Regions from separate parts of the Streptomyces sp. NPDC028722 genome, predicted to be linked through region 3. Evidence: riboswitches for the same ligand, from Rfam matches in the RefSeq annotation. Region 3 holds a riboswitch; each other region holds the start of a gene.

Region 1 (5,018 bases), on a different contig from region 3:
CCACCAGCTTACGGGGCATCCCCGCGGGGCCGGCCTGCCCGGCAGCCGCGGCCCGCCGCCCCGGACCCCGCCGCGGCGGGCGGCGTGTCCACCGGCACACACCTCCCCCGCTCTGTACGTCCTGTACATTTTTCACAGAGAGTGGACCGGAGCCGGTCCACCGCGAGAGGGGTGTGCCCATGTCCCGACCGTCCGCCCGCCATGTCCTGCCCGGGTTCACCGAGCGCACGGGCGGCGGCGCCCGCACGCTCGACCCGTACGGGAAGCTCTTCGAGTCCCGGATCGTCCTCCTCGGCACCCCGGCCGACGACGTCGCCGCGAGCGACGTGACGGCGCAGCTCATGTACCTCGAACACGCGGCCCCGGACCGGGACATCACGCTGTACATCAACTCGCCGGGCGGGCCCTTCCACGCCATGACCACGATCTACGACACCATGCGCTACATCAGCTGCGACGTGGCGACGTACTGCCTGGGACAGGCCTCCTCCACCGCCGCGGTGCTGCTCGCGGCCGGCGCCCCGGGCAAGCGGTACGCGCTGCCCGGCGCGCGCATGCTGATCGAGCAGCCCGGACTGCCCGAGCCGGTGCGCGGCCGGCCCAGCGACCTGCTCGTCGAGGCCGAGGAGCTGGACCGGGTCCGCGCGCTGCTGGCGGAGATGCTCGTCCGGCACACGGGGCGCACGGCCGGGCAGGTGCACGAGGATCTGGCGCGGGACCTGTTCCTGGACGCCCCCGGGGCCCTGGCCTACGGCCTGGTGGACCACATCGTGCCCAGCCGCCGGGACGCGCCCGGCGCACCCGACGCGAGGTGAGCCCCCCGATGCAGCCGGAGCTGCCGCCGCTGCCCGCGCTGACCCGCGCCGAGGGCGACCTGATCGACCGTTATCTGGAGGCGGCCGACCTGCTGGGCCGCGTCAATCCGGCCCGGCCCGGGGACACGTACCACGGGCTGCGCGCGGCGCAGGCCCTGGTGCGCAAGGCGGCAGAGCTGAGGGACGCGCTCGAGGTGATGCACCAGCGGGGCGAGACGGAGCTGCACGGGGGCACGCTGGCACGCGCCTTGCGCGTGCTGGACGGTGAGCGCCGTACCGCTCGCGTCGCGCTCCCGCCCGACGCCGTCGGCTGAGGCGGACACCCGGCCGGCCTGCCGGGGTCCCCGTGTCGGCGCTTGCCGTTCGCGGCGGACTCGAAACGGTCCGAACGAGGTACGACCGTCCGGTGGATATCCGGAATGATTTTCGGGCTTCCCGACTTGTGCGGCATGTGGGTCGGGTGTGTGCCGAAGAGCGTTTAGCCCCAGGTCCGGGGCTACGCACGGGTCCTGACGATGCCTCGAACACAGCGATGTCCACCCGAACGGGTGAGTGGTGAGTAACACCACAAATCCCCGATTCCGTTGGGATTTTACGACAGTTGTAGGTCAAGATCCCTGACTGACGACAAGACCCCGCCACCGCGGCGGGGCGATCCGGGCGGACGCCGAGTCCTGCCGCCGCCCGGATGACCGGTCGACAGGAGTGGATCGGCAGGAGTGGAGGACCCAGGCAAGACGGGTCGCCGGAACACATGTTCGTCCGCTCGACGCGGACGGGCGGGGTTCCGAGCCGCCCTTGGGGTGAAGCCGTGGCAACACGGCCGGGCAACTTCGCCAGCCCGAATCCGACAGGTCATCCTTCACAGGCGGCTGACGAAGGGTTGCGCATGACTGCGCTCAATCGTGTCCCGTCACTGATGGCCAGAGCCGGCACGGCCTCGGCCCTCACCCTCGCCGCTGTAGGCGGCTCGATCGCCGTGCCCGGCCTCGCCACCGACGCGTCCGCCGCGACGATGGCGACGAAGGCACTCAAGGTCGCGGCCTCCAAGAAAGGTGCACCGTACAAGTGGGGCGCCACGGGCCCGCGCAGGTTCGACTGCTCGGGGCTGACCTTCTACTCCTTCAAGAAGGTGGGCAAGAAGCTGCCGCGCACCGCCGCGCAGCAGTACAACAAGACCCACCACATCTCCGCCCGCAGCCGCAAGGCGGGCGACCTGGTGTTCTTCCACTCGGGTTCCAACGTGTACCACGTCGGCATCTACGCGGGCCACGGAAAGATCTGGCACGCCCCGAGGACCGGTGACGTGGTGAGGCTTCAGAAGATCTGGACCAGGAGCGTCTGGTACGGCCGGGTCAGCTGACCCGGCCGCGGAGCGAGAGCGCCCGGCCCCGGCTCCGGCGAACGGCCGGCGCCGGTCCCGCTCCGGTCCCGCTCCGAGCGCCGTAGCGCCGCCCCGGTGCCCGCCCGCCACCGCGGGCGGCCCGGGGCCGACACATCCTCCGGCGGAGCCGGCCGTGCGGCCAGGACGCGATGCTCAGGGCTCCTGCGGTCCGCCTGCCGGTAACGGGGCGGCCGGGACCGTCCACGGAAGTTCGATGCAGACCGTCTTGCCGCCCTCACGGGTGGGGCGGACACGGAGCCTGCCGCCGTGCTCCGCGGTGAGCCAGCGGATGATGACCATGCCGCGGCCGTTGTCCTGCTGCACGGCGGCGGGCAGTCTCTTCGGGAAGCGGGGATGACTGTCCGTGACGCCGATCCGCAGGTGTTCGTCACGGTCCAGTGCGATGTCGACCGTGAAGGTGGGTGACTGGCCGAAGGTGTGCTGCACGGCGTTGGTGGCCAGCTCCGAGACGATGAGCCGCACGGTGTCGGCCGTTTCGGTGTCCGACGGCAGGCCCCACTCCGCGAGGGTGCCCACGACGTAGGAGCGGGCCGCGTGGACCGAGGCGGGATCGCTCGGCAGAGTGATGGATGCTTCCAGATGGTCTGCCATGGCGACGTCGTCCCTTTCCCGCGGGACCGCGGTCCGACATACAGCGAATGCTTCGAGTACGGTCCCGGAACTGGTGCTTGTTCGCCAGACTGCCATCAACGGGTCGGTCAGGGGGAGCGATCCACCGGGATATGCATATATCTGTCGCTCGAAGCGGTGAACTCCGCGCTGCGAAACCGTATGTGGGCGGCCCGGAAGGAGTAAGGAGGAGCCCATGCAGAACGGTCCGGCAGTGCGCCGTCGGAAACTGGGCGCCGAACTGCGCAGGCTGCGTACCGGTGCCGGATTCACCAGTGGTGAGGCGGCCCGGCTCGTCGGCTGGCACCAGTCGAAAGTGAGCCGCATCGAGACCGGCGCCAGCGGCGTGAAACCGGCCGATCTGCGGTTGCTGCTGGACGCCTACGGGGTCCACGACGGACACCTGCGCGAGTTGCTGCTGATGCTGGCGGGGTCGCAGGACGCGGGTGGCCGCAACCGCTGGTGGCACGCCTACCGCGGGGAACTCCCTCCCACCTACCGTGACTTCATCAGCCTGGAGTCGCAGGCGAGCGCCATGCGCACCCTGGAGACCACGGTCGTACCGGGCCTGCTCCAGACGGCCGAGTACGCCCGCGCGGTCACCCGGGCGGCCGTGAAGGACCTGGACGAGGACCGGTTGGACACGCTGGTGGAGGTGCGTCTGGCCAGGCAGGACGTGTTACGCGTGGACCCGCCGCCGACGCTGAGCGCCGTACTGGACGAGGCGGTGCTGCGCCGCGAGGTCGGTGGTCCCCGGGTGATGGCCCGTCAGCTGCAGCGGCTGATGGAGGCCGCCTCGCTGCCCCAGGTACGGCTCCAGATCCTGCCCTTCAGTGCCGGGGCGCATATCGGCCTCACCGGGCCTTTCGTTATCTTCTCATTTCCGAGCACTTCCGATCTGGATGTAGTCGTTCTCGACCAGTTGACGAGTAGCCTCTACCTGGAACGGAAAGAAGACCTGGTGGCCTACACCGAGGCCTTCCACGCCCTTCAGTTCCACGCCCTTTCCCCCGAGGACTCGTTGGACTACATCGCCGCAATAGGTGACGGCGCGTAAGGAGGCACCATGCCCGCACCGCCTCGGAGCATCCCTGCCAGTACCGACCTGCGCGACGTGCGCTGGCTGCGCAGCAGCTACAGCACGGGCGCCAACAACTGCGTGGAGACGGCCCGGCCGCGCTCCGGCCCCGGAGCGGGGCTGCTCGCCGTGCGTGACTCCAAGACCCCGGCCGGACCGGCACTGCTCTTCTCCGCCGGCAGCTGGTCGGGATTCATCACCGCACTCTGATCAGAACCGGTCACTTTTTCATCGTCATCCGGCGACACACGGCCGTGTCACGCCGACTCATGGTCGCGTCTCGCCGATGACGCGTACAGCGTGTTCGATCTCGGCCCCGGACAGGTCCGCGCGGGCGGTCAGCCTCAGCCGTGAGATGCCGTCGGGCACGGAAGGAGGACGGAAACAGCCCACGGACACGCCCGCCGTACGGCAGTCGGCCGCCCAGCGCACCGCCTGCTCCGGGGACGGAGCCCGCACGGAGACCACCGCGGCGTCCGGACGCACCGCCTCCAGACCCGCGGCGGTCAGCCGTGCGTGCAGTTCCGCGGCCACCTCACGGGCGCGTGCCGCCCGCCCCGGCTCACGCTCGAGCAACCGCAGCGCGGCCAGCGCGGCACCGGCCGCCGCCGGTGCCAGGCCCGTGTCGAAGATGAACGTGCGGGCCGCGTTGACCAGGTGGCCGATCACCCGGGCCGGTCCGAGCACCACCCCGCCCTGGCTGCCCAGCGACTTGGACAGGGTCGCCGTGGCGACCACGTCATCGGCTCCCGCGAGCCCGGCCGCGTACGGCGCGCCCCGGCCGCCGTCGCCCAGCACGCCGAGCCCGTGGGCGTCGTCCACGACCAGCCCGGCGCCGTACTCCCGGCACGCGGCGGCCAGCGCGGCCAGCGGCGCCCGGTCCCCGTCGACCGAGAACACCGTGTCGGAGACGACGATCGCCGCGCCGCCGTGCGTGCCGAGCGCCTTGCGCACGGCCTCCGGGTCGGCGTGCCCGACGACCTGCGTGCCGCCCCGCGCCAGCCGGCAGCCGTCGATGAGGGAGGCGTGGTTGCCCGCGTCGGAGACGATCAGCGAGCCGTGCGGGCCCAGAGCGGTGACCGCGGCCAGGTTCGCGGCGTAACCGGAGGAG
Region 2 (5,018 bases), on a different contig from region 3:
GCGGAAAATATCCGCCCCACAATGCCTCTCCTTTGTATACGGCGTCCGTGTTAATTCCGCGGGCCCGCCATGTTTACGGCCCGTTGCGAAGTCCTCACACGCTCCTGGGCCCCGGAGACGCGCAGCCGGTGGCCGCTGGTGACGCGCTCGGTGTGCAGCGCGGTGAGCGTCCGCGCGCGCTCGCCGTCCCCCCGCGCCACCGCGTCCACGATCGCCCCGTGCTCCGCCCACGACTCCACCGGGACGAGCGGCGTCGCCACCGCGTACATCCAGGCGATCTTGTGCCGCAGCTGGGTGAGCACCGAGGTCAGCGAGGGACTGCCGGAGGCCTGGGCGAGCGTCTCGTGGAACCAGCCGCCCAGCGCGCGCAGATCCTCGCTGCCACCCCTCCTGGCCCGCTCCTGGCCCAGCCGGACCAGTCCGCGCAGCACCTTCAGATGGGCCTCGGTGCGCCGCTGCGCGGCCCGGGCGGCCCCCAGCGGCTCCAGCAGCAGCCGCATCTCCAGCAGGTCCGCGGCCTCCTGCTCGGTCGGTTCGGCCACGCACGCGCCCGCGTGCCGGCGTGTCACCACGAAGCCCTCCGCCTCCAGGGTGCGCAGGGCCTCGCGGACGGGGACGCGCGAGACGCCGTAGCGGCGGGCCAGGACTTCCTCGGTGAGGCGGCTGCCGCGTTCGTGGACACCGGCGACGATGTCGTCCCGGACAGCGGTGCACACCGAGTGCGCCGGAATACGCATGACCGACCTCCGCCTTAATACCCGTGAAACGCCGACGATGGACGCGTGTTCCCGTGACTCTATTCCAATGGACCTGAATTTCCGACGGCCGGGCGTCATCCATGGATATATTTTGGTCAGCGGGTCCGGCGGACACCGGAAGGAAACCACGGAAAATGGCGAAAGCCCCGGCTCGATGAGCCGGGGCTTGGCAGGCGTGCGGGTGTCCGTCGGGTCAGACGTTCACGCCGTGCTTGCGGAGGTAGGCGACGGGGTCGACGTCCGAGCCGTAGTCGGGCGTCGTACGGGCCTCGAAGTGCAGGTGCGGGCCGGTGACGTTGCCGGTCGCGCCCGACACGCCGATCTGCTGCCCCGGGACGACCTTCTGGCCCACCGTGACACCGATGGACGACAGGTGGCCGTACTGGGTGTACATGCCGTCGGCCATCCGGAGCACGATCTGGTTGCCGTACGCGCCGCCCCAGCCCGTGGAGACGACCGTGCCGGAACCCACCGCGTGGACGGAGGTGCCGCTGGCCGCGTGGAAGTCGATGCCGGTGTGCGAACCGGAGGACCACAGGGAGCTGCTGGCCTGGTAGGCCGTGGAGACGTACGAGTGCGCGATCGGGATGACGAAGGCGTTCAGCCGCTTGCGCTCGGCCTCACGGGCGGCGCGGATCCGCGCCTCGCGGACCTCCTGGGCCCTCTTGGCGGCCGCCTTCTCCGCGGCCGCCTCGGCCGCCTTCTGCTCGGCGGCCTGCTGCTGGGCGGCGGCCTGCGCGTCGATCTGCTCGGCGACGTCGTCGTTCACGGTGAGGACCGGGGTGAGGCCGGTCTGCTCCACGGAGCTGTCGGCGGCGAGCGCCGGGGACGCGGCGAGGGTGCCGATGACGCCGGTGGTGGTGAGGGCCGCGACACCCGCCGCCTGAGCGGTGGTGCGCTTGACCCGGCCGGGCTTGCGGTGCTTCCCGGTGGCGCACATGAACGCCATGAAGTGGCTGGTCCTTTCCTTCCCTCTCGCCTACCGGGTTAGCTGACGGGTTCGGAGCAGGAAGGTCTCCTACGGGCCCCCTCGCTCACGCGCGGGCGCCCGATTCACCCCAGGGACGATGGGTCCCCGGCTCCCCTGGCTCGCGCCGTACGGGGACTCGGCGATGACTGTCCGGTGCCGCGGGTGCGGCGCACTGCCTGACGAACAGCCCGCATGACGGTACGGCGGCCCGCTTCCCCTCCTCAAACAGATCCGGGTTTTTGTAGCGCATCCCACAGGGCAGACAGGCAACCTCCGCCCCAAAACGGGCATCTGAGTGACTGAGTGGAACAGCAGGGGCCCTGACGACCCGTAGGTCGGCAGGGCCCCACGCGCGCGCGTACGCCTTCGCGTCCGCCGGTGCGTCTACTCCGCGGCGACGACGGTGACTTCGCCGATACCGAGCGCCTCGACCTGCTCCTTGATCTGGGACGCGTCACCGACGAGGACCGTCACCAGGCGGTCCACCGGGAAGGCGTTCACGACGGCAGCGGTGGCCTCCACCGTGCCCGTGGCGGCCAGCCGCTGATACAGCGTCGCCTGGAAGTCGTCGGGCAGGTGCTGCTCGACCTGGTCGGCCAGCGTGCTCGCGACGGCCGCCGCGGTCTCGTACTTCAGCGGCGCCACGCCGACGAGGTTCTGCACGGCGACGTCCCGCTCCGCGTCGGTCAGGCCCTCCGCCGCGAGGGTGCGCAGCACCTTCCACAGGTCCTCCAGCGCGGGGCCGGTGTTCGGCGTGTCCACCGAGCCGCTGATGGCGAGCATCGCCGCGCCCGTGCCGTCCGGGGCCGAGCGCAGGACCTGGCCGAACGCGCGCACGCCGTAGGTGTAGCCCTTCTCCTCGCGCAGGACGCGGTCCAGGCGGGAGGTGAGGGTGCCGCCGAGGCAGTACGTGCCGAGCACCTGGGCGGGCCAGACCCGGTCGTGCCGGTCGGCCCCGACGCGGCCGATGAGCAGCTGCGTCTGGACGGCACCGGGCCGGTCCACGACGATCACGCGCCCGGTGTCGTCGGCGGTCACCGGCGGCACGGGCCGGGGCTCGCCCGGGGTGCCGGTCCAGGCGCCCAGGGTGTCGGCGAGCAGCGCGTCCAGGTCGGCGCCGGTCAGGTCGCCCACGACGACCACGGTGGCCGTGGCGGGTCGCACATGGCGGTCGTAGAAGGCACGTACGGCCGCCGCGTCGATCTTCGCGACCGTCTCCTCCGTGCCCTGGCGGGGGCGGGACATGCGCGAGTCCGCCGGGAACAGCTCCCTGGACAGTTCCTTGGCGGCCCGGCGAGCCGGGCTGGCCAGCTCGTGCGGGATCTCGTCCAGGCGGTTGCGGACCAGCCGCTCGACCTCGCTCTCGGCGAAGGCGGGCGCACGCAGGGCGTCGGCGAGCAGGCCGAGGCCCCTGGCCAGCCGGGAGGCCGGGACCTCCAGGCCGAGCCGGACGCCGGGGTGGTCGGCGTGCGCGTCGAGCGTGGCGCCCGCGCGCTCCAGCTCGGCGGCGAACTCCTCGGCCGAGTGCCTGTCGGTGCCCTCCGAGAAGGCCCGCGCCATGATCGTGGCGACGCCGTCCAGGCCGGCGGGCTCGGCGTCCAGCGGGGCGTCCAGCAGCACCTCGACGGCGACGACCTGCTGGCCGGGGCGGTGGCAGCGCAGCACGGTCAGGCCGTTGCCGAGGGTGCCGCGCTCGGGCGCCGGGAACGCCCAGGGCCTGGCCTCACCGGGCTGCGGCTGGGGATGGAACTCCATGGTGGCGAGCTCGGTCACTTGGCCGTCTCCTCGTTCTCGGTCTCGTCGCGGCCCGCCTCTACGGTCGCTTCCTGCTCCGGGTCCCCGGGGACCGGGGTGTCCTCCACGGCCTCGGGGGACTTCGGCTCGTAGACGAGGACCGCGCGGTTGTCGGGGCGCAGGCGGGCCTCGGCGACCTCCCGCACCTCCTCGGGGGTCACCTCCAGGACGCGCCGCACCGCGGTGAGGGCGAGCTGCGGGTCACCGAAGAGGACGGCGAAGCGGCACAGTTCGTCGGCGCGGCCCGCGACCGTGCCGAGCCGGTCCAGCCACTCGCGCTCCAGCTGGGCCTGGGCGCGCTCCATCTCCTCGGGCGTGGGGCCCTCCTCGGCGAACCGGGCCAGCTCCTCGTCGATGGCGGCCTCGATGACCGGCACCTCGACGTCACCGGACGTCTTCACGTCCAGCCAGCCCATCGAGGGCGCGCCGGCCAGGCGCAGCAGACCGAAGCCGGCCGCGACGGCCGTACGGTCGCGGCGCACCAGCCGGTTGTACAGCCGGGAGGACTCGCCGCCGCCGAGGACGGTCAGGGCGAGGTCGGCCGCGTCGCACGCGCGCGTGCCGTCGTGCGGCAGCCGGTAGGCGGCCATCAGTGCGCGCGCCGGGACCTCCTCCACGAGGACCTCGCGCAGCTGCTCACCGATGACGTCCGGCAGGGAACCGTCGCGGGGCTCGGGCTTGCCGTCGTGGGCGGCGATGGAACCGAAGTACTTCTCGACCCAGGCGAGGGTCTGCTCGGGGTCGATGTCGCCGACCACGGACAGCACCGCGTTGTTCGGCGCGTAGTAGGTGCGGAAGAACCGGCGCGCGTCCTCCAGGGTGGCCGCGTCCAGGTCCGCCATCGAGCCGATCGGCGTGTGGTGGTAGGGGTGGCCCTCCGGGTAGGACAGGGCGGTCAGCTTCTCGAAGGCGGTGCCGTAGGGCACGTTGTCGTAGCGCTGGCGGCGCTCGTTCTTGACGACGTCCCGCTGGTTCTCCATGGACTCGTCGTCCAGGGCGGCCAGCAGGGAGCCCATGCGGTCGGCCTCCAGCCAGAGCGCCAGCTCCAGCTGGTGGGCGGGCATGGTCTCGAAGTAGTTGGTGCGCTCGAAGCTGGTGGTGCCGTTGAGCGAGCCGCCCGCGCCCTGCACCAGCTCGAAGTGGCCGTTGCCCTTGACCTGCCCGGACCCCTGGAACATCAGGTGCTCGAAGAGGTGAGCCAGGCCGGTTCGCCCCTTGACTTCGTGGCGGGAACCGACGTCGTACCAGAGGCAGACCGCCGCCACGGGGGTCAGGTGGTCCTCGGAGAGCACCACGCGCAGACCGTTGGCCAGGCGGTGCTCGGTCGCTGTCAGGCCCCCGGAGCCTGCCTCGGCTGTGGTCGTGTGACCCATGGGCATGTACGTCCCTTCGCGAGCGGAGGCGGTCGTAGAAACCGCGGTTTTCCTGCCGTTCCTGCCACTGTATGCAAAGCGTGCGGGGCCCCGGCGAAGTTCCCGCGGGACGTACGCCCACAG
Region 3 (5,018 bases):
GCGTTCCGGCCGCGGTCCCCGTTCGGCCGCGCCTGGTCGCTGTGGGCGCTCAGCCATCACCCGCACCCCTACCGCTTCCTGCCCGAGCCCACCCGCCACTACCTGGTCCGCCGGGTCCTCGGTCCGCTCGGCGCCTGGTGGCTGCGCGAGCGCTTCGAGAAGGGTGTGCGGGTGCGGGACGTCGAGCGGGTGGTGGGCGCCGAGGCCCGGGACGGCAGCCCCGTGGTCACCGTCCGCACCCACGCCGGGCGGACCGAGCGGCTCACCGCCGACCACGTCATCGCCGCCACCGGCTACCGCGTCGACGTAGCGGCGATGGACTTCCTCGGCCACGGACTGCGCACCCGGCTCGCGGTGAGCCGCGGCACTCCGAGGCTCGGCCCCGGTTACGTCTCCTCCGTGCCGGGCCTGTACTTCACCGGCCTGCCGGCGGCGTCCTCGTACGGCCCGGTGATGCGCTTCGTCTGCGGTACGGAGTTCGCCTCCCCGCGGCTGGCGAGGCACCTGGCGGCGGCTCACGGGTGAGGCGTTCCGTCCGGTTCCGTCACCCGTTCCGCCGCCGTCCGGGCAGGCCGTGCCGGAGCCGCCGGGGAGCACGGTCGAAGGGCCCGCGGGGACCGGCCGGAACCGGCCGGTCGGGGCCGGTCAGCACGTAAGTGCCAGGAGAACGAGGTGAGTCGGCGGGGTGCGGGATCCGTATTCTCTGATCATGGCACCCACCCCCGCGTACGCCCTGATCGCCACCGACCTGGACGGGACGCTGCTGCGCGGCGACGACACCGTCTCCGACCGGTCGCTCGCCGCGCTCGCGCGGGTGGCGCGGGCCGGAGCCAGCCACCTCGTGGTGACGGGCCGCCCGGCCCCGCGGGTACGGCCGCTCCTGGCGGGCCTGGGCTGCACGGGGCTCGCGGTGTGCGGGCAGGGCGCGCAGCTCTACGACGCCGGGGCCGGCCGCCTGCTGTGGTCGGTCCGGCTGGACCGGGAGCTGGCGGAGACCGCGCTCGGCAAGATCGAGGCGGAGGTGGGGCAGGTCTTCGCGGCGGTCGACCAGGACGGCGTGGACGGGCTCACGCTCATCGAGCCCGGCTACCGGATGCCGCATCCGACGCTGCCCGCGCTGCGGGTCGGCCGGCGGGACGACCTGTGGCGCGCGCCCATCAGCAAGGTGCTGCTGCGTCATGCCGAGCTGTCGGACGACGAGCTGGCGGCCGTGGCGCGCGCGGTGGTGGGCTCGCTGGCGACGGTCACGATGTCGGGGCCGGGGACCGTGGAGCTCCAGCCGAGCGGGGTGACCAAGGCGACGGGGCTCGCGCTGGCCGCGGAGCGGCTGGGGATCGGCGCCGGACGGGCCGTCGCCTTCGGTGACATGCCCAACGACATCCCGATGTTCGACTGGGCGGCCCACGGCGTCGCGATGGCCGACGCCCACGCCGAGCTCAGGGCGGTCGCGGACGAGGTCACCTCGTCCAACGAGGACGACGGCGTCGCCGTCGTCCTCGAGAGACTGTTCCCGGCCGACTGACCGGGACGTCAGCAGCGCCCGCCGCCGGTGCCGGTCAGTACGCGCCGAACACGTTGTCGATCGAGCCGTACCGCGCGGCCGCGTAGTTGCAGGCGGCGGTGATGTTCGCGACCGGGTCGTAGATGTCGAACGACGTCCCGGCCACGTGGTAGGCCTTGAAGGTGGGGTCGATGACCTGGAGCAGGCCCTTGGACGGGATGCCCGCGGCCGCGTTGGAGTCCCACAGGTTGATGGCCGCCGGGTTGCCCGACGACTCGCGGATGATGTTGCGGTAGATGCCGTTGTAGGTGCCCGGGATGCCCTTCTGGGCCATGATCGCGAGCGACTCGCGGATCCAGCCGTCGAGGGTGTTCGGGTAGCCGGCGGGGGTGGCGGCGGCCGTCGCGGCGGTGGCGGGGGCCGCGGCGGCGCTCGTGGCGCCGATGAGCGGCAGGGCGAGGACGGCGGCGCCGGTGCCCACGGCGGTGAGGGCGCGGACGAGGCGGCTGTTGCGGGAACGGCGGTGCTGAACGGCGGCAGACATGGGGAAGTTCCTCTCCTACGCCTGCGAGGTGAGCTGTCGGGTTCGGGCGGGGAGGCGCCCGGCCGTGCCCTGGAGGAGGCACGGCTTCACCCCTAGCCGTTCCGGCGCGGCGTGTGCCGTTCCGGCCCGGCGGCTTACCTGGGTCCCCCGCTCCTGCCGTACGAATGGGTTCGTCGATGGGTGGTGCGGGCGGCGGCAGGATTAGGCGTCCGCCCGACGGCCGGGAACGTATGCGAGAGCACATGTCGGGAACAAGTGCCAGATTCACACAACGCACTATTTGACCTTGATCGACGCCGTATGGGGTGCTTGATCCTTTGCGGCTGCCAATCCTCAACTCACCCACGGGGCAAGGGTTCGGGAGGGCGCGGGAGCGGGGACCGGCCGGGACGCCGCGTGACCCAACTCACGAAAAGGCAAAACACTGCAAAACAGACAAGAGGGAATTGACGCATTCCCGCCCCGGGGTCCGGCGGAAGGAGTGGAGGGGTCACGGAACGATATATGAATAGCCGTTAAGTCGATAAATGTCCGTTGTTACCACCCGATCAGACTCATGTCTGGTCTGATCCGATACCGCCCAGGCTGGACCGGTGGGCGCTATCGGTGATCGAAAGAGGACCGGATACGCTGAGTTGAGTGAGGGCAGCGACCTATCGACAAACCGTGTGATCGCCAGCAGACAGCAGCAGACAGGAGACCCCTCGTGACCGTCGTCGGGCCGTTCGGGCTGAGCGTGCGGGACCAGGCTCTGGAAGCCGATGTCCAGGCCGGATTGACGGCTGTCGAGGAAGGCTTGCTCGAGGCCACCAAGAGCGAGGTCCCGTTCATCACGGAGGCCGCGCAGCACCTCGTACGGGCCGGTGGGAAGCGGTTCAGGCCGCTGCTCGTGATGCTCGCGGCACAGTTCGGCGACCCCTACGCGCCGGGTGTCGTCCCGTCCGCCGTGGTCGTGGAGCTGACCCATCTGGCCACGCTGTACCACGACGACGTCATGGACGAGGCGGCCGTGCGGCGCGGCGTGGCCAGCGCCAACACGCGCTGGGGCAACTCCGTCGCGGTCCTCACCGGTGACTTCCTCTTCGCCCGCGCCTCCCAGATCCTCGCCGACCTCGGCCCCGAGGCGGTCCGGGTGCAGGCCCTCGCGTTCGAACGGCTGGTCACCGGCCAGATCCTGGAGACCGCGGGTCCCTCGGACGGCCGCGATCCGGTCGAGCACTACCTGGACGTGCTCGGCGGCAAGACCGGCTCCCTGGTGGCGGTGTCGTGCCGGTTCGGCGCGATGATGTCCGGCGCCGACGAAAGGGTCGTCGACGTGCTCACCCAGTACGGCGAACGGCTCGGCGTCGCCTTCCAGCTCGCCGACGACGTCCTGGACATCGCCTCCGACTCCCACGAGTCCGGCAAGACCCCGGGCACCGACCTGCGCGAGGGCATCCCCACCCTCCCCGTGCTCCGGCTGCGCGAACGGGCCGCCCGGCTGGGCCGGTCCGAGGACCTCGCGCTGTGCGAGCTGCTGGACTCCGACCTCAGCGACGACGCCCGGCACGCCGAGGCACTGACCGCGCTGCGCGCGCACCCCGCACTGGAGCAGGCCCGCCGGGACACCGTGCGGTACGCGGAGGAGGCGCGGGCCGCGCTGGCGCCGCTGCGGGAGTGCGACGCCAAGGCGGCGCTGCTGGAGCTGTGCGACGCGGTGGTGCACCGCGCCGGCTGAACCGGCCGGACACCTCTTCGGGCGGCGTCTTCCCGCACGACCCCTACGGGTCGGGGGAGATGCCGCCTTCGTATGTCATACCGCAGGCGTACACGGAGTTGGCCCCGAGGGCTGACGCTTCCGCGTGGCCGATTTGGTCAGATGGTCACTACGCACATCACCACTCCTCACCGATTCGGGTGAGAATGGCGGCTCAGGTGGACCAGCGCGAGGACAGCCGCCGCCGACGACGGAGGTAAGGCACACATGGCACCGTACGCATCCGACGACGCAGTGGGCGCCGCGCACGACGAGGACCCGCGATCCGGCCGGCGCAAGGCCGCCCGGTACGCCGTCCCGGTCGCGGTGGTGGGGGTGGCCGCGGCCACGATCGGGCTCGTCCCGGCGCTCGCCGACTCCGGTGACCCCGATCTGCCGAGGATCAGCGCACAACAGCTCGTCGAGAAGATCGCCAGGTCGGACGTGCAGCAGCTGTCGGGCACCGTGAAGATCAGCACCGACCTCGGGCTGCCCGAACTCGGCGGCCTGGAGAACAACCTGCTCTCCGGGGCGGACAAGGGCTCCGGCGACGGCTCCTCCGCCGACCCGCGGACCCGGCTCACCGAACTGGTCTCCGGAACGCACACCCTGCGCGTCGCCGCCGACGGCCCCGACCGGCAGAAACTGTCGCTGCTGGAGAGCGGCGCCGAGTACAGCCTGATCCACGACGGCAAGGACGTCTGGGGCTACGACAGCAAGAGCAACGAGGTCCACCACTCCACCGCGGCCGGCTCCGGCGGGGACCGCGGGACCCGGCCGCCGGCCACGCCGAAGGACTTCGCCGACCAGGCCCTGAAGTCGGTCGACGCCACCACGTCCGTCACCGTCGACGGCACCGCCCAGGTCGCCGGGCGCGACGCCTACAAGCTGCTCATCAAGCCCAGGCAGTCCGGCACCACCGTCGGCGCGATCAGCATCGCCGTGGACGCGCGGACGGGCCTGCCGCTGAAGTTCACGCTCACCCCGAGCGGCGGCGGCGCCGCCGTGGTCGACGCCGGCTTCACCCGGGTCTCCTTCGCCGAACCGGCCGCCTCCACCTTCCGGTTCACCCCGCCCAAGGGCGCGAAGGTCACCGAGGGCAAGGACGGGGCCGCGGGTCCCGGGCACGCCCCGAGGCCGGACGGTAAGCCGAGGGGCGGGTCCCCGGCGCCGGAGCACGGCCCGCGGGGCGGCGGGGAGTTCGCCGAGGGGCTGGGCGGGGCCACGGTCCTCGGCAA
Region 4 (5,018 bases), on a different contig from region 3:
GGGACGAGCCCGCGGGCGGCCGCGCACGCCCTCGCGGCCGACCGGCTGCCGCTGATCGCGGAGCGTTTCGGCTGGTACCGGTGACGAACCCGGGAAGGGAGCGGACGGCGCGGGCCGGCAGGGGGACGCCGGACGGCTTCGGCGACCGGGGGACAACGGCTAGGGTGACGGCGTGGCGAGAGTGCGGTTGAGCGTGGCGGAGCGGCAGGAGGAACTGCTGCGGGCCGCCATCGAGCAGATCGAGGAGCGGGGCGTGGCGGCGGTCAGGATCGCCGACGTGGCCGCGACCCTCGGTGTGAGCAACGCGCTGGTGCTGTACCACTTCTCGACGAAGGAGAAGCTGGTCGCCGCCGCCTTCACGTACGCGGCGGCGGACGATCTCGCGCATCTTCGCGGGCTGCTGGGGCGCCGGACGACCGCGCTGCGCCGGCTGCGGGCGGCGGTGCGCTGGTACGCGCCGACCGGGCAGGCCAAGGGATGGCGGCTGTGGATCGAGGGCTGGGCGGTGGCCCTGCGCGAGCCCGCGCTCCGCGATGTCACCCGGGACCTGGACAGGCAGTGGAAGGCGGCCATCGCGGAGGTCATCGCCGAGGGTGTGGCGGCCGGTGAGTTCGTGTGCGCGGACCCGGCCGGTGCGGCGCTGCGGCTGACCGCGCTGCTGGACGGTCTGGCCGTACAGCTGACGTCCTACCCGGGCGGGGTGCCGCGGGCCCGCGCCCAGGAGTGGGTGGACGACGCCCTCGCCCGGGAACTCGGCCTGGACCGGCAGGCGTTGGCCGGCCGCGAGCGCTGAGCGCGCTTACCGGGGCCGGGGCAGGCCGCACCGCCCCGGCGGCACATGCCCGCACCGGGCAGGCGGCGGGGCCCGGGACCGGCAGGCGCCGAAGGCGGGACCGGCATACGCCCAGGCCCGCACCGGGCAGGCGCCGAAACCCGGGACCGCGCAGGCGGCGAAGCGCGGGACCGGGCACACGCCGCAGCCCGGGACCGGCATGCGCCCAAGCCGGCACAACGCAGGCGCCGAAGCCCAGGGCCGCGCAGGCACCGAAGGGCGGGACCGCGCAGGCGCGAGGGGCGGCACCGGGTCGATGCCGAGGCCCGGGACCGGGGCAGGCACCCGAGCCCGCCCCCGGCACGGCGGTGAGCGGCGTGAGTGGTGAGCGGCGCGGGCGGTGAACAGCGGCGGCAAGGCCGAACGTGCCCCACGCCCCGTACGGTCTGCCCCGCACCGCGTGTGCGGGGCAGACCGTACGGGGCGTGGGCCGGCCGTGGGGTCAGGCCACGGCGGCGATCCGCATCCTGATGTCGTCCGGCGACAGCAGACCCTTGGCGGTCACGTGGTCGCCGGAGGACTCCCCGCGGAGCCGGCGCCCGATCCACGGGACGAGGTGCTCGCGGGCCCAGTGCACGTCGTCGCGGCGGATGTCCAGGGTGCCCCGGGGCGGCAGCGGCGGCCACGGCTGCTCCGGGTCGGCCGGGACCTCCATGCCGAGGACCTGCCCGGCCCGCAGGGCCACGCGCGTGTGCCCCTCGGGCGAGAGGTGCAGCCGGTCGCGGTCCCAGGCCCTGCGGTCCTGCACGGACCTCAGGGACCACAGGTCGAGCACGGGGCAGCCGTACCGGTCGGCGATGGCGCGGACGTGCCCGTTGTACGTGGCGATCTTGCCGCGCAGGTGCTTGAGCACGGGCACGCCACGGGTGTCGAAGCCGGTCGTCACCAGCACCGTGCCGACGGCCCCGGTGAGCCGGGCCACGGCGCGCTCGAAGCGTTCGGCCACCTCGTCGGGGTCGGTGCCCGGGCGGATGATGTCGTTGCCGCCCGCGCAGAAGGAGACCAGGTCCGGGGCCAGTTCCACGGCCCTGGGGAGCTGGTCCGCCATGACCTGGTCCAGCAGTTTGCCGCGTACGGCGAGATTGGTGTACTGGAAGTCGCCCTCGGGACGCCGGTCGGCGAGCAGGACCGCGAACCGGTCGGCCCAGCCCACGAACGCCCCGTCGGGGCCGGGGTCGCCGACGCCCTCGGTGAAGCTGTCCCCCACCGCTACGTACGACCCGATCACTGATCTGTTGTTCTTCGAATCGTCTGCCACGTCGGATCATGATTCACCTTCGGATGTGACCTACGCGACCGTAGGCGGGGGTTGACTAACGGTGAGATGAGCCACTCCTAAAGAATCCGCCAACCCCGGAATAGGGCCGCCGTCAGGCGCGTTGAACGCCCCGCAACCGGAACACCGAAGGCCGGACCCCGGGTTGAGGGTCCGGCCTTCGGTGGCGTGTTAGGCGGGCGGTGCGGGGGGTGGGCGTCAGCCCACGGCGAGGCCGTGCCGGCGGAGGTAGCCGACCGGGTCGATGTCGGAGCCGTAGTCCGGCGTCGTGCGGATCTCGAAGTGCAGGTGCGGGCCGGTCACGTTGCCGGTGGCGCCGGACAGGCCTATCCGCTGGCCCGGGATGACGCTCTGGCCGGCCGAGACGGAGAGCTGGGAGAGGTGGCCGTACTGGGCGTAGTAGCCGTCGTTCAGCCGGATGACGACCTGGTTGCCGTACGCGCCGCCCCAGCCGGCGGAGACGACGGTGCCCGCGGCGACGGCCTTCAGGGGCGTGCCGGTCGGGACGACGAAGTCGACGCCGGTGTGGTAGCCGCTGGACCACATGCCGCCGGGCACGTGGTAGCCGGTGCCGGTGGCCGCGCCGGCCACCGGGAGGGTGTAGCCCGTGGAGGCACCGGTGGGCGTGGAGACCGAGCCGGAGGACGGAGCGGACCGCGAGGTCCGGGCGGACCGGGTGGAGTTCGGGGCCGCGGGGGTGTGCCGCGGGGCCGCGGTCTCGGTGCGGGTCTGCGCGGCCTTCGCACCGAGGCTGAGCTTCAGGCCCGGGTGGATCAGCGACGGATCGGCGCCGACGGCCTGCCGGTTGTCGTCGTAGAGGCGCTGCCAGCCGCCGCTGACACGCTGCTCGTCGGCGATCTTCGAGAGGTAGTCACCGCTGCGGACCGTGTAGGTGCGCAGATCCGTGCCGGGGTGCGCGGCGGCCTTGTCCGCCGTGCCCGGGAGGGACTGCGCGGTCTTGCCGGACACGGCCTGCACGGGGGCAGCGGCCTGCGTGGCGTGCGCACCGGTGGCCCCGATCAGCGGGAGAGCCAGCGCGGCGCCACCGGTTCCGGCGGCGGCGATGGAGCGGGAGAAACGCTGGGGCTTGGGACGTCGGTGCTTGCCCTTGGCGGACATGGCGCGGTTCCTCTCCGGCGCCTGCGAGGTCAGCTGTCGGGTTCGGGCTGGAGCTGCCCGGCCGTGCACCGCACGGCTTCACCCCAAAGCCTGTCGCGGAGACCGGGACAGGCAGTCGTACCTGGTGGGTCCCCCGCTCCTGCCGGACGCGGGTCAAGTGTGTGGGGCTCCGGGCGGCGGCAGGATTCGGCGTTCCGTCCGGATTGGTGGTGAACGTAAGCGAGCGGGACGCGAGGAAACAAGCACCTGGTTCCCGCTACCCGTGTTTCGGATGACCGGATACGGGAACTCATGGTCACCCTGCGTGTGTTTCCGCCTCCCCCGTCCCCCAATTCCCCTTGCGACGCCCAGCATTACGTGGACATGACGTGTGACGCGGCGTCACGAATATGACGCTCCTCACGCGGGCCCTCCCCAGGTCGCCTCATTTCCCTCCGACTTGGACGGAAGACCGCGATTCCGGCAGACGGCTCAGATACGACGCAGCCGGAAAACCGCCGCATCCAGGTCACCCTTGAGCCCCGCACGCAACCCGTAGTGCAGGAGCACCGTCCCTCGATACTTTTCCCCCGTTTCGCGGCATTCGTACGAGGCTGTCGGATCGAGTCCGCGCAGCCGGACCGCCGGCGCCGGTTCGCCGTAGCGCTGCGCCTGGAGCCAGGCGAGGACCACCGCCTCCTCCCCCCAGGACGTACTGGACCGCGCCGAGGCCGCCCGTCGGGGACCGCAGCCGGTACAGCTCGCCGCGCTGCACGACCGGCCGGATCTCCTTGTAGAGCGCCACCCACCGCCGGGCCTCGGCCAGCTCCCGCGGGGACCACCGGGTGAGGTCGCCACCGATGCCGAGCACGCCCGCCATGGCGCTGACGAAGCGGAGTCGCAGCGTACTCATCCTGCCGTCGAGCTGGGTGTCCGGGCTGTCGGTGACCCAGGCGGCCATCACGCGCGCGGGATGGAACTGACTGAAGCCGTGCTGGATGGCGAGCCGGTCCAGCGGGTCGGTGTTGTCGGAGGTCCACACCTGGTCGGTGCGGCTCAGCACACCGAGGTCGATCCGGCCGCCGCCGCCCGAGCACGACTCGAAGGCGACCTGGGGGTGGGCCGCGCGCAGCCGGTCCAGCAGGGCGTACAGGGCGTGGACGTGGTCGATCCACAGGCGCTGCGGGTACGGCTCCCCGGGCCGGCCGGCGTCGGTGAAGCAGCGGTTGAAGTCCCACTTCACGTAGTCGATGGGGGTGCCGGACAGCAGGGCGTCCAGCCGCTCCCACAGGTACGCGCGGACGTCCTCGCGGGCGAGGTTGAGGACGAGCTGGTTGCGCAGTTCCGTGCGCCTGCGTCCCGGCTGGTGCCGGACCCAGTCGGGATGGGCGCGGTAGAGATCGCTGTCCGGGTTGACCATCTCGGGTTCGACCCAGATGCCGAACCGCACGCCCAGATCGTGCACCTGGTCGGCGAGTGGTCCGAGACCGCGCGGGAAACGGTCCGGACTGGGCGTCCAGTCGCCGAGTCCGGCGCGGTCACCGGTGCGGGCGCCGAACCAGCCGTCGTCGACGACGAACAGCTCCACCCCGATGTCGGCCGCCCGGCGGGCGAGGGCGGCCTGCTGTTCCTCGGAGATGTCGAAACCGGTCGCCTCCCAGGAGTTGAACAGCACCGGCCGGTCCCGGTCCGCGTCCGGGACGACGTACGCGCGTTGGTAGGCGTGCCAGGCGCGGCTCGCGCCGCCGAAGCCGTCGTCGCTCCACAGGCCCGCGAAGACGGGGGTGGTGTACGACTCCCCGGGCCGTAGGA

What was found. A riboswitch is a leader RNA that binds a small molecule or an ion and turns the genes downstream of it on or off. The one in region 3 is predicted to bind cyclic di-AMP.
Region 1: it holds a riboswitch for cyclic di-AMP, as region 3 does, so the genes downstream of both, AB0F03_RS25505 (C40 family peptidase) here and AB0F03_RS16660 (transglycosylase SLT domain-containing protein) in region 3, are expected to answer to the same signal.
Region 2: it holds a riboswitch for cyclic di-AMP, as region 3 does, so the genes downstream of both, AB0F03_RS18675 (M23 family metallopeptidase) here and AB0F03_RS16660 (transglycosylase SLT domain-containing protein) in region 3, are expected to answer to the same signal.
Region 4: it holds a riboswitch for cyclic di-AMP, as region 3 does, so the genes downstream of both, AB0F03_RS26060 (peptidoglycan DD-metalloendopeptidase family protein) here and AB0F03_RS16660 (transglycosylase SLT domain-containing protein) in region 3, are expected to answer to the same signal.

What each region holds. Positions count from the first base shown of each region.
Region 1 is NZ_JBEZWU010000018.1:122,873-127,890, reverse strand. Features, by position in the region: gene AB0F03_RS25515 (ATP-dependent Clp protease proteolytic subunit) at 180-815, shown strand; gene AB0F03_RS25510 (hypothetical protein) at 824-1,129, shown strand; cyclic di-AMP (ydaO/yuaA leader) riboswitch at 1,565-1,702, shown strand; gene AB0F03_RS25505 (C40 family peptidase) at 1,705-2,178, shown strand; gene AB0F03_RS25500 (ATP-binding protein) at 2,353-2,811, opposite strand; gene AB0F03_RS25495 (helix-turn-helix transcriptional regulator) at 3,026-3,886, shown strand; gene AB0F03_RS25490 (DUF397 domain-containing protein) at 3,896-4,117, shown strand; gene AB0F03_RS25485 (8-amino-7-oxononanoate synthase) at 4,175-5,018, opposite strand, start outside.
Region 2 is NZ_JBEZWU010000010.1:236,675-241,692, forward strand. Features, by position in the region: gene AB0F03_RS18670 (GntR family transcriptional regulator) at 51-737, opposite strand; gene AB0F03_RS18675 (M23 family metallopeptidase) at 952-1,707, opposite strand; cyclic di-AMP (ydaO/yuaA leader) riboswitch at 1,720-1,880, opposite strand; gene AB0F03_RS18680 (pitrilysin family protein) at 2,113-3,501, opposite strand; gene AB0F03_RS18685 (pitrilysin family protein) at 3,498-4,901, opposite strand.
Region 3 is NZ_JBEZWU010000009.1:106,667-111,684, forward strand. Features, by position in the region: gene AB0F03_RS16650 (FAD-dependent oxidoreductase) at 1-525, shown strand, start outside; gene AB0F03_RS16655 (HAD-IIB family hydrolase) at 710-1,522, shown strand; gene AB0F03_RS16660 (transglycosylase SLT domain-containing protein) at 1,557-2,045, opposite strand; cyclic di-AMP (ydaO/yuaA leader) riboswitch at 2,049-2,231, opposite strand; gene AB0F03_RS16665 (polyprenyl synthetase family protein) at 2,752-3,762, shown strand; gene AB0F03_RS16670 (DUF2092 domain-containing protein) at 4,009-5,018, shown strand, end outside.
Region 4 is NZ_JBEZWU010000019.1:79,157-84,174, forward strand. Features, by position in the region: gene AB0F03_RS26045 (Glu/Leu/Phe/Val dehydrogenase dimerization domain-containing protein) at 1-84, shown strand, start outside; gene AB0F03_RS26050 (TetR/AcrR family transcriptional regulator) at 173-793, shown strand; gene AB0F03_RS26055 (SGNH/GDSL hydrolase family protein) at 1,275-2,060, opposite strand; gene AB0F03_RS26060 (peptidoglycan DD-metalloendopeptidase family protein) at 2,307-3,227, opposite strand; cyclic di-AMP (ydaO/yuaA leader) riboswitch at 3,233-3,391, opposite strand; partial or broken gene AB0F03_RS26065 (alpha-galactosidase) at 3,699-5,018, opposite strand, start outside.